Regions from separate parts of the Paenarthrobacter sp. NPDC092416 genome, predicted to be linked through region 3. Evidence: riboswitches for the same ligand, from Rfam matches in the RefSeq annotation. Region 3 holds a riboswitch; each other region holds the start of a gene.
The links. A riboswitch is a leader RNA that binds a small molecule or an ion and turns the genes downstream of it on or off. The one in region 3 is predicted to bind S-adenosylmethionine.
Positions count from the first base shown of each region.

Region 1: it holds a riboswitch for S-adenosylmethionine, as region 3 does, so the genes downstream of both, ACIQC5_RS19205 (DUF1737 domain-containing protein) here and ACIQC5_RS06890 (homoserine O-acetyltransferase) in region 3, are expected to answer to the same signal.
Region 2: it holds a riboswitch for S-adenosylmethionine, as region 3 does, so the genes downstream of both, ACIQC5_RS03535 (aminotransferase class V-fold PLP-dependent enzyme) here and ACIQC5_RS06890 (homoserine O-acetyltransferase) in region 3, are expected to answer to the same signal.

Region 1 is NZ_JBIVQG010000012.1:75,158-78,505, forward strand. It holds gene ACIQC5_RS19195 (NtaA/DmoA family FMN-dependent monooxygenase) at 1-306, opposite strand, end outside; gene ACIQC5_RS19200 (SulP family inorganic anion transporter) at 460-2,151, shown strand; SAM riboswitch class IV at 2,228-2,340, shown strand; gene ACIQC5_RS19205 (DUF1737 domain-containing protein) at 2,355-2,621, shown strand; gene ACIQC5_RS19210 (rhodanese-like domain-containing protein) at 2,618-3,028, shown strand; gene ACIQC5_RS19215 (O-succinylhomoserine sulfhydrylase) at 3,030-3,348, shown strand, end outside.
Region 2 is NZ_JBIVQG010000001.1:793,082-796,429, reverse strand. It holds gene ACIQC5_RS03545 (ribosome small subunit-dependent GTPase A) at 1-515, shown strand, start outside; gene hisN (histidinol-phosphatase) at 570-1,382, shown strand; SAM riboswitch class IV at 1,563-1,676, shown strand; gene ACIQC5_RS03535 (aminotransferase class V-fold PLP-dependent enzyme) at 1,709-3,103, shown strand.
Region 3 is NZ_JBIVQG010000002.1:619,280-622,627, reverse strand. It holds gene ACIQC5_RS06900 (winged helix DNA-binding domain-containing protein) at 1-43, shown strand, start outside; gene ACIQC5_RS06895 (hypothetical protein) at 120-527, shown strand; gene ACIQC5_RS06890 (homoserine O-acetyltransferase) at 532-1,653, opposite strand; SAM riboswitch class IV at 1,668-1,783, opposite strand; gene ACIQC5_RS06885 (bifunctional o-acetylhomoserine/o-acetylserine sulfhydrylase) at 1,933-3,273, opposite strand.

The DNA.
Region 1 (3,348 bases), on a different contig from region 3:
GGTCGCGGAAAGAAGGTACGGGACCAACGCGAGAGGATCGTGCTTGGGCGCAAAGGAAGCGTGGGCCAGCGAGACCTCGGCGGTGCCGCCGTAGGTATCGGGAACCGTGAGGGAATCCTCGATGATGAACAGGTCCAGGCCGGATTGCTCAAACGCCCGGACGGCCTCCTGATACAGGGCGGGTTTCTTCCAGTCGTAGCCCAGGCTGTAGCCGGGAGTCCCCCAACCCTGGACTCCGAATCCGTGGCCCACAAACCAACCAAAATGCAGCATGGGCTTGAGTGTAGAACTGCTCCGTCCGTTCACCGCGACCTGATTTCATGCGAAGTTACAGGGGGTCGTACTGCGTCAATTATGCTCCCGTAGCGTCACATTTGGAGGCGCCTCGGACCGCCCCGGATTTCCACATACGGCGATCGGCATGTTCCACAAACAGCCGGGGTCGGGAATGATCGCTCTATGAGTGCACCAACCACACGCCCTTCCGCCAAGGAGTGGCTGTCCAGCGTCTGGGCGCTCAAAGGCTATAAGCGCGAATGGTTGCGGCACGACATCGTGGCGGGCGCGGCATTGTTCGCACTGCTCGTGCCCGCGGGCATGGCCTACGCGCAGGCAGCCGGGCTCCCTCCCGTCACCGGTCTCTACGCAACCGTGGTCCCGTTGCTGGTTTACGCCGTCGTCGGGCCCTCCCGAATCCTGGTCCTGGGACCCGACTCCGCGCTGGCCCCAATGATCGCCGCGGCGATCGTGCCGCTGGCTGCCGGGAGCAACGAAAAGTCCGTGGCGCTGGCCGGGCTGCTTGCCGTGCTGATCGGGGTGATCATGATGGCGGGTTCAGCGCTGCGGCTCGGCACCATCACAGGTCTCCTATCCAAACCCATCAGGCTCGGCTACTTGAACGGAATCGCGCTGCTCGTGGCGCTTTCCCAATTACCTGCCTTTCTGGGGATCGAGGCCGACGGCGACATCCGGGAAAAGCTCGCGACGGTCACCGCAGGGGTGCTGAACGGCGCTATCAACCTCACGGCCTTGCTGCTCGGCGTGGGGTCGCTGGCACTCATCTGGATCCCCCGGCTCCTGAAATGGAAGGTTCCCGGCGTCCTGCTGGCGGTGGTTGGCTCGTGCATCGCGACGGCGGTTTGGGGCCTGAACGACGGCGTCAAAGTCACCGGCGTTTTGCCGCAAGGCCTGCCGATGCCGGCCCTGGGCGGAATTGGCTGGGCCGACGCACTCACCTTGCTCCCAGCCGCCGCAGGCATCGCCCTGATGGCTTTCGCGGACACCGGCGTCCTGTCGCAAACCCTGGCAGCCAAGGAAGGAAACCGGGTCTCCGGGAACAGGGAAATGGCAGCTCTGGGGGCAGCCAACGCTGCCACCGGGCTGCTGGGCGGATTCCCCATTTCAGGGAGCGCCTCCCGGACTCCCGTGGCCGTGGACGCAGGCGCCAAATCCCAAATGACGGGTGTGGTGGGCGCAACCCTCGTTCTGGCGTTCATGCTCCTGGCCCCCGGTGTTACCGAGTACCTGCCCTCCGCCACGTTGGCCGCCGTGGTCATTGCCGCGGCCATTGCGTTGGCGGATCCAGGCGGCGTCTGGCGGCTGCTGCGTATGAGCCGCAGCGAATCCGTAGTGATGGTGGCAGCGTTCCTCGGCGTTCTGCTGGTGGGCGTCCTCCAAGGGATTGTGGTGGCCATGGCTTTGGCCCTCCTGGATTTTGTGCGCAGGGCGTGGGATCCGTACCGCGCCGAACTCGGCTCCGAAGAGGGCCTGCCCGGCTATCACGACCTCGCCAGGCACCCGGACGGCGAACGGGTCCCCGGGCTGCTCATCCTGCGCTTCGATGCCCCGCTGTTCTTCGGCAACGGACAGGTCTTAGCGTCGTTTGTCCGGGAAGAAGTGGACGAGGCTCCAGACGACATCACCCACGTCATCCTCGCTGCCGAGCCGATCACCGGGATCGACACCACCGCGCTCGAGGATCTGGTCACCCTGGACGAGTGGCTCGCCAGGAAAGGGGTGGATTTGGTGTTCGCAGAGCTCAAAGGGCCCGTCAAAGACAAACTGATCCAGCTAGGCGCCGCGGCCCGTTTCACGCCGGACCACTTCTTCCCCACCACCGGCGCTGCAGTCCGCGCACTGAGGCGCGGCTGACTCAAGCGCGCGCCGGTTACGCAACATGACGACGACGGCGGTGCAGCCCGCCGTCGTGGATGTTACGTTTTTCTTGAGTAATGAGCACCAGCGTTAAGCCCTGACTTGCTGGTCGGCAACCCTCTCTCCGGCGGGGTGCCTCAGGTGACTACTCGGCGTATCGACACTTCGAATCTGCAAGCGTGACTGAGGAGCACCCAGCAATGTCTGAACCCACTGAAGAAAAACTCTCCTACCGCCTGATTACAGGTCCCGATACCCGTGATTTCTGCGAGCGCATCCACAATGCCCTCGCGGAGGGCTACGTGCTGCATGGCAGCCCGGCCGCCACTTTCAACGGCACCGACGTGATCGTGGCGCAGGCAATCGTGCTGCCCACCGCGATCGCCAGTGCCGATGCCGCCGTCGCCTCAGCTGTTGACAAGCTCGAGAACTACAACGACGAAGAAGCATTCGAGGGACACGCATGAGCTACGCAGGTGACCTGAGCCCGCAGGATGCGTGGGCAAAGCTTGAACAAGGTGCCATTTTGGTGGACGTGCGGACCGAGGGCGAATGGGCCCACATCGGCATTCCGGACACCAAGGCCACTGAGAACGATCCCCTGTTCATCCAGTGGAACCTTGCCGGTGGCATCCCCAACTCGCGCTTCCTCGAGGACCTGCAGCAGCAGGCACCCGAGGGCGACGGCGTGGAACTCGTCTTCATCTGCCGCTCAGGACAGCGTTCCATCTCCGCTGCCATCGCCGCGACGCAGGCCGGTTTCACTGCCTACAACGTGCTTGAGGGCTTCGAAGGCGAGCCGGACCGTTACGGCGAACGAACAGTGAATGGCTGGAAGAACCGTGGCCTGCCGACGAACCTGGGGACCGACTAAAGTGACTTTCAATCCCGATGCCGCCAGCTGGAGCCCCGATACTCAGGCAGTCCGCGGCGGCCTTGACCGAACCAACTTCCAGGAAACTTCTGAGCCTGTCTTCCTGAACTCGGGCTTCGTCTACGAATCCGCCGCTGCCGCGGAACGCGCCTTCACCGGCGAGGACGAACGCTTCGTGTACTCCCGCTACGGCAACCCATCGGTGGCGACGTTCCAGGAGCGGCTGCGGCTGCTCGAAGGAACCGAGGCGTGCTTTGCGACGGCGTCAGGCATGTCCGCGGTCTTCACCGCCTTGGGTGCTTTGCTGGCTGCCGGCGACC
Region 2 (3,348 bases), on a different contig from region 3:
CGGACGATGGCCTGTCAGCCCGGTTGGACAGCGACGCCGTCTCGCAGCTCCGCGCCTACCTGGACGGCAAAGTCACCGTCATGCTGGGCCACTCCGGCGTGGGCAAATCCACTATGGTCAATGCGCTGACAGGCGCCGAACGCGCCACGGGCGGCGTTAACGCCGTCACGGGACGTGGCCGGCACACGTCGTCGTCGGCGCTGGCCTTGAAACTCCACGAAGCTCCCTCCGGCAGCTGGATCATCGATACTCCCGGCATTCGTTCCTTTGGTTTGGCCCACGTGGACGCCGACCGCATCCTGCATGCCTTCCCGGACCTCGAACCGGGCACGCAATCGTGCGACCGTGGCTGCAAGCACGATGCCACTGCGATCAATTGCGGCCTCGATCCTTGGGTCAACGAAGGCCATGCCGGACCGTCCGGCGTGGCCCGCCTTGGCTCCCTCCGCAGGCTTCTTGGCGCTGACCCGCGTCTTGAAGCCAAAGAAGCCAAGGAACTGGGAACCGTCAACTGAGCCTTGGGGCAACAGGTCCCCGACTGGAGGAACGTTTCACGGTAGTTTGGTGACATGACCCAACCCGTTTCCAGCTACAACGATGACCTGCGATTGGCCCACGTCCTGGCCGATTCCGTGGATGCCCAGACGATGGACCGCTTCAAGGCACTGGATCTGCAGATCGAAACCAAGCCCGATTTGACGCCCGTTACGGACGCCGACAAGGCTGCCGAGGAGGCTATCCGCGGCCAACTCTCGCGCTCTCGCCCCCGCGACGCCGTGCTGGGCGAGGAGTTCGGCAGCAGTGGTCATGGCTCGCGTCGTTGGATCATCGACCCCATCGACGGCACCAAGAACTTCGTCCGCGGCGTTCCCGTCTGGGCCACACTGATCGCCCTCGTCGATGAGGGCGAGCCCGTGGTCGGCGTCGTCAGCGCACCCGCCTTGGGCAAGCGCTGGTGGGCAGCGAAGGAGATGGGTGCTTACATGGGCCGCTCACTCGCCTCGGCCACGCGCCTCAAGGTATCCAACGTTTCGCGACTGGCAGACGCGTCGATGTCATATTCGAGCCTGACCGGTTGGAAGGAACGTGGCAATTTCGACGATTTCCTGGGTCTCACCGACGACGTCTGGCGCACACGCGCCTACGGCGACTTCTGGTCCTACTGCCTGGTGGCAGAAGGCGCCGTGGATATCGCCTGCGAACCGGAGTTGAACCTCTACGACATGGCTGCACTGGTTCCGATCGTCACGGAGGCAGGTGGACGCTTCACGTCGCTGGAGGGCGAGGATGGGCCGTTCGGCGGCAACGCCCTGGCAACCAATTCAATCCTGCACTCCGAAGTTCTCAAACGCCTCAACCCCGGATTGGACGACCTTCTCTGAGTCTTTGCACAGGCGCTGAAACGCTTCTTTGCAGAATTTTCGACGGCGGCCGCCCCCTTTTGGGGGCCGCCGCCGTTTTTTCTTCGCCAGATTCGCCATTCGTCAATCCAACGTAACAATCGACTTAACATAGCGAACTGACTTTGGAGCGTGCGCGCGGCTTGCCCTAACCTTTTTACAGGTCACGAGTGCCAGCGCTAAACCCCGGTTTGCTGGCCGGCAACCCTCCATTCGCGGTGGGGTGCCCCGGGTGACGACCTGGCCGGTCCGGAACGGATGCGGCAAGCGCGGATCCCCCTTTGGGGGTCCCTCTTGAGTGAGGTCCCATGAGCACTGTTACGTTCAACTCCACTTTCCTGCCGTCCTCCGATCAGCAAACGGCTGCAGCACGGCCCCTGGCCGCCGTGACGGGCGCGGAACTGCAAGCTCCCCTGATCCAGGGCGGCCACGTGCGGTACGCAAACCTCGACTACGGAGCATCTGCCCCGGCACTGACCATCGTCTCTGCCTACCTCAACGAAGTCCTGCCCTACTACGCCAGCGTCCACCGTGGCGCTGGGTACGCATCGCAAATCAGCACCTCGGTCTACGAGAACTCTCGGAACATCGTTCGCGAATTCGTCGGTGGCCGGCCGGACGATTCCGTGATCTTCACGCGCAACACCACTGATTCCCTGAACCTGCTCGCCGGCTGCCTGCCGCACGTCGACGGCCAGCCGACCGGCGGGGTCCTGTACCTGGACATCGAACACCACGCCAACCTGCTTCCTTGGCAAGGTGTTCCGCACCGCAGCGTCATCGCGGCCTCGACCCTTGCGGCGACGCTGGCCAACCTTCGTGCCGAACTCAGCCAGGGTGGCGTATCGCTCCTGGCTGTCACCGGCGCTTCGAACGTCACGGGCGAGATCCTGCCGATCGCCGAACTCGCCTCCTTGGCCCATGAATTCGGCGCCCGGATCGTGGTGGATGCTGCCCAGCTCGCACCACATCGCCGCATCAACATTGCCAAAGCCGACGTCGATTACGTCGTGTTCTCCGGGCACAAGCTCTACGCTCCGTTCGGGGCCGGCGTCATCGTGGGTCGTCCGGATTGGCTGGACGCCGGTACACCGCACCTCGCCGGTGGAGGGGCTGTCCGTGAAGCCCGACTCGATTCGGTCAGTTGGGCAACAGGTCCGGCACGACACGAAGGTGGCTCCCCCAACGTCCTCGGGGCAGCAACACTGGCGCGCGCAACCCAGGTTCTTGCAGGCCTCGACCAGGAAGCCTGGCACGCCCACGAGGCTTCGATCCGTTCCTATCTGGTGGAAGGACTGCGGGCGATCGACGGCGTTACGGTCCACCAGATCTTCAGCGACACGGAAGACACCATCGGTGTGGTCAACTTCTCGGTTGAAGGATTCGACGCCGGTTTGGTCGCCGCCTACCTCGCCGCGGAGCACGGAGTCGGCCTGCGCGATGGCCGTTTCTGCGCCCACCCGCTCCTCAAGCGCCTCGGCCTTCCCTCCGGCTCGTTGCGGGCCAGCTTTGGCGTCGGCTCACGGCTGGAGGATGCCACCCGCCTGCTGAACGGCATCGAGGAACTCAAGCGCACGGGACTCGGCTGGGACTACGTGGTGGACGAGGGACGCTGGGTGCCAGCGAACGATCACCGCGTCTATCCGGAATGGGCCCCCAACACGCCGGGCACCGCCGGCGCTGCGCCCTGCACAGTGGACTAGACGGCAGCACGGTGGACTAGACGGCACGGCACGTGGACAAGGCTGCGCGGTGGATCAGGTTGCGCGCTCGAACGGACAGCCTGGCCGACTCAACAGCATCACCGATTGTGTGCGGCTTTGCTGATCGCCCCAGTGCCCAGTGCGGTAAATTCGTAGGGTAACTTTGCGATCCCCAAAGGAGTCTGTGCGTGTCCTTGCGTTCCCATGGTGATCAAGGCTCCCTGGCGGGTCCTGGCTCCCCGGCT
Region 3 (3,348 bases):
GCGCTACGGCACGTTCCTGGGCATGGAAACACAGCTGGTCTAAGCCGGGACGGCCCCTGCGGCCATGGGCTCCGGGGTCGCCTACCGGGCTAAGCTGGGAGAAGACCTAGGAGGCCTGCATGAACAATCTGATCTTCTGGATCATCGTCTGCTCGTGGCTGATTCCCTTGGGGATCCGCATGTACAACAAATCCCGGGCGCGCCGGCTCCAAGACCGCAATTTCCCCGGCGCCGGCTACCCGCCGCAGAACCTCCCCGGTCCGGGCTACCCTCCCCAGAACTACGCGGCCCGGAATTACCCTGCCCAGAACTACCCGGCGTATCCGGGCGAGCCCACCGTGGTCCGCCCCGCAGACGCGGCACCGCCGGCGGGTCCGCCGTCGACCGTTGCTCCGTCAAACACCTCGAGTTTGGAGCCGCAGGGCTACCGGGCGCGGCGGCTGGCCGAGCTGGACGCAAAGTTCAGCAACGGCGAGATCGCCATGGAGGACTATATGAAGCAGCGCGCCGACATCATGAACGGCTGATCGTTCAGGCGAAGAACGCCTCGCGGAGCTGCACGGAAAGCTGGCCGATTTCGGTCAGGAATCCGTCGTGTCCGATCGGGGCCTCGATGACGTGGACCGGCACATTTCCGGGGAGGGCGGCTGCAAGCTCCTGCGATTGTGCCGGGAAATAGAGCCGGTCCGAGTCCACGGCTGCGACGAAGAACTCGGCACTGGCACGGGCCAGGGCCTCAGTGAGGTTGCCGCGGCCCCGGGTCACGTCGTGGCTCATCAGGGCTTCAGTGATGGCGATGTAGCTGTTGGCATCGAACCGGCGGACCAGCTTGGTACCTTGGTGGTCGAGGTAGCTTTCCACCTGGTAGCGGCCACGCTCCCCCAGCACTGCGGCCGCCAGCGGCGTCTCCTGGTGCTGGGCTTCGCGGCCAAAGCGGAAGTCCAGCTCCAGGGCAGAGCGGTAGGTGATGTGGGCAATCCGGCGGGCGAGGGCGAGCCCGGCCTCAGGCGCACTGCCGCCGTAGTAGTCGCCGTCGTTGAAGTTCGGGTCCTGGCGGATGGCGAGCGTCTGGGACTGGGCGAAGGCGATCTGCTCAGCGGTGCTGTACGCACCAACCGAGATCACTGCACAGCGCTTGACACGCTCGGGGTAGGTGACCGCCCACTCGAGCGCCCGGGCACCTCCCATGGAGCCGCCCAGTACGGCGTGCCATGCTTCGATGCCCAGTTGGTCGGCCAGCCTTGCCTCGGCCCGGGTGCTGTCGCGGAGCGTGATCAACGGGAAACGCGAGCCCCATGGACGGCCGTCGGGTGCCGTCGAGGACGGACCTGTGCTCCCGTAACATCCGCCTACGATGTTGATGGAGATCACGAAGAACCTGTTGGTATCGATGGTGGCGCCCGGCCCTACGAGCTGCTCCCACCACCCCTCCTCGTCTGTCGCGCCGCGCGCCACGTGGGTGCTGCCGGTCAACGCGTGCTGAACCAGAACCGCGTTGGAGGCGTCAGCGTTCAGCCGGCCCCAGGTTTCGTAGGCCAGGACCACGTCCGGAAGGAAACCACCGGCCTCAAGCTCCAGCGACCCTACGCCGGCGTACTTGACCGTTCCGTCTTCTTCTCCTGATTTGGGGAGGGCTGTAGCAGTAATAGTCATTCCTTTGACACCTAACTTCGCGCTTGCCCGCCGCCTTGTATGCGGAAGGCCAGGTCCTCACCCGGGGCACCCCACCGCGGAAGGAGGGTTGCCGGCCAGCAAGCCGGGGCTGTCGCTGGCACTCATGACCTAATACGTAGAGTCTAGGAAAAACACCGCTGCATTGGCGAAGAATGTGACAACAGTGTGACGGTTTTGGGCTGATTCATTCACGAAAGCGCACGCCGGAGCCGCGTCCGGCGAATTATCATCGACGCGGACGCGGCTCCAGATGTGGATTTATGCGCCCTTGGCAGCCGTGAACCCGGCCTCCAAATCCGCCAGGATGTCATCCACGTGCTCGATGCCCACAGACAAACGGACCAGGCCGGGGTTGACGCCGGCGGCCACCTGCTGGGCCACCGTCAGCTGGCTGTGCGTGGTGGACGCGGGGTGGATCACCAGCGAGCGAACGTCACCGATGTTGGCCACATGCGAGTGGAGCTCAAGGCCGTCGACAAAGCGCTTGCCGGCTTCGAGGCCGCCCTTCAGCGTGAACGCCACGACCGCACCCGTTCCACGGGGACCGTACTTCCGGCCCCGGTCGAACCACGGACTGGATGGCAAACCCGCATAGGCAACCGATTCGACGTCGTCGTGGGCTTCAAGCCATTCCGCCACCTTGGTGGCGTTCGAAACATGGCGCTCGACGCGCAGGCTCAGCGTTTCCAGGCCCTGCGAGATGAGGAAGGCGTTGAACGGGGACACTGCCGAGCCGAGGTCCCGGAGAAGCTGAACCCGTGCTTTGAGGATGTAGGAGAGGTTTGCCCCCAACGCCCCGTCCTTGCCCAAGTCCCGGGCGTAGACCAGGCCGTTGTAGCTGGGGTCCGGCGTGTTGAAGCCCGGATAGCGCTCGGGGTCCTTGCCGAAGTCGAAGTTGCCGGAATCCACAATCACCCCGGCAATCGCGGCGCCGTGACCGCCTAGGTACTTGGTTGCCGAGTGGACCACGATGTCCGCACCCCATTCGATGGGACGGATCAGGTACGGGGTGGACAAGGTGTTGTCCACCACCAAGGGCACGCCCGCTTGGTGGGCAGTGGCGGCCACGCCTTCGATGTCCAGCACGTCCTGGCGCGGGTTGGAGACAACCTCGGCGAAGAAGAGCTTGGTGTTCGGCTGCACGGCATCCCGCCAGTGGTCCAGGTTGTCCGGATCCTCCACGAACGTGACCGAGATGCCGAACTTCTTCAGCGTGTGCGCCAGCAGGTTGTAGGTGCCACCGTACAGGCTCGGGCTGGCAACGACGTGGTCTCCAGCCTCGGCGATGTTGAGGATGGCGAACGTCTCGGCGGCCTGTCCGGAGCTCAGCAGGAGCGCTGCCAAGCCACCTTCCAGGCTGGCGATGCGCTGCTCCACGGCGTCCTGCGTGGGGTTGCCGATACGCGTGTAGATGGGGGCGAGCTCTGCCAGGGCAAAGCGGTTGGCTGCACTCTCAGCACTGGGGAACACGAACGAGGTGGTCTGGTAAATGGGAAGCGACCGCGCTCCCGTTGCAGCATCAGGCTCCTGGCCTGCGTGGATCTGTCGTGTTTCAAAGGACCATCCCTGAGACATAGCTTTCTCCTCTTCGTAGCGCATGACGTATCCAGGAACTGGCGATCGGCCTGGGTTGGAGTCAGTCTAGGAAGCTATTCAGGGCAAGCCCAGCTTTGT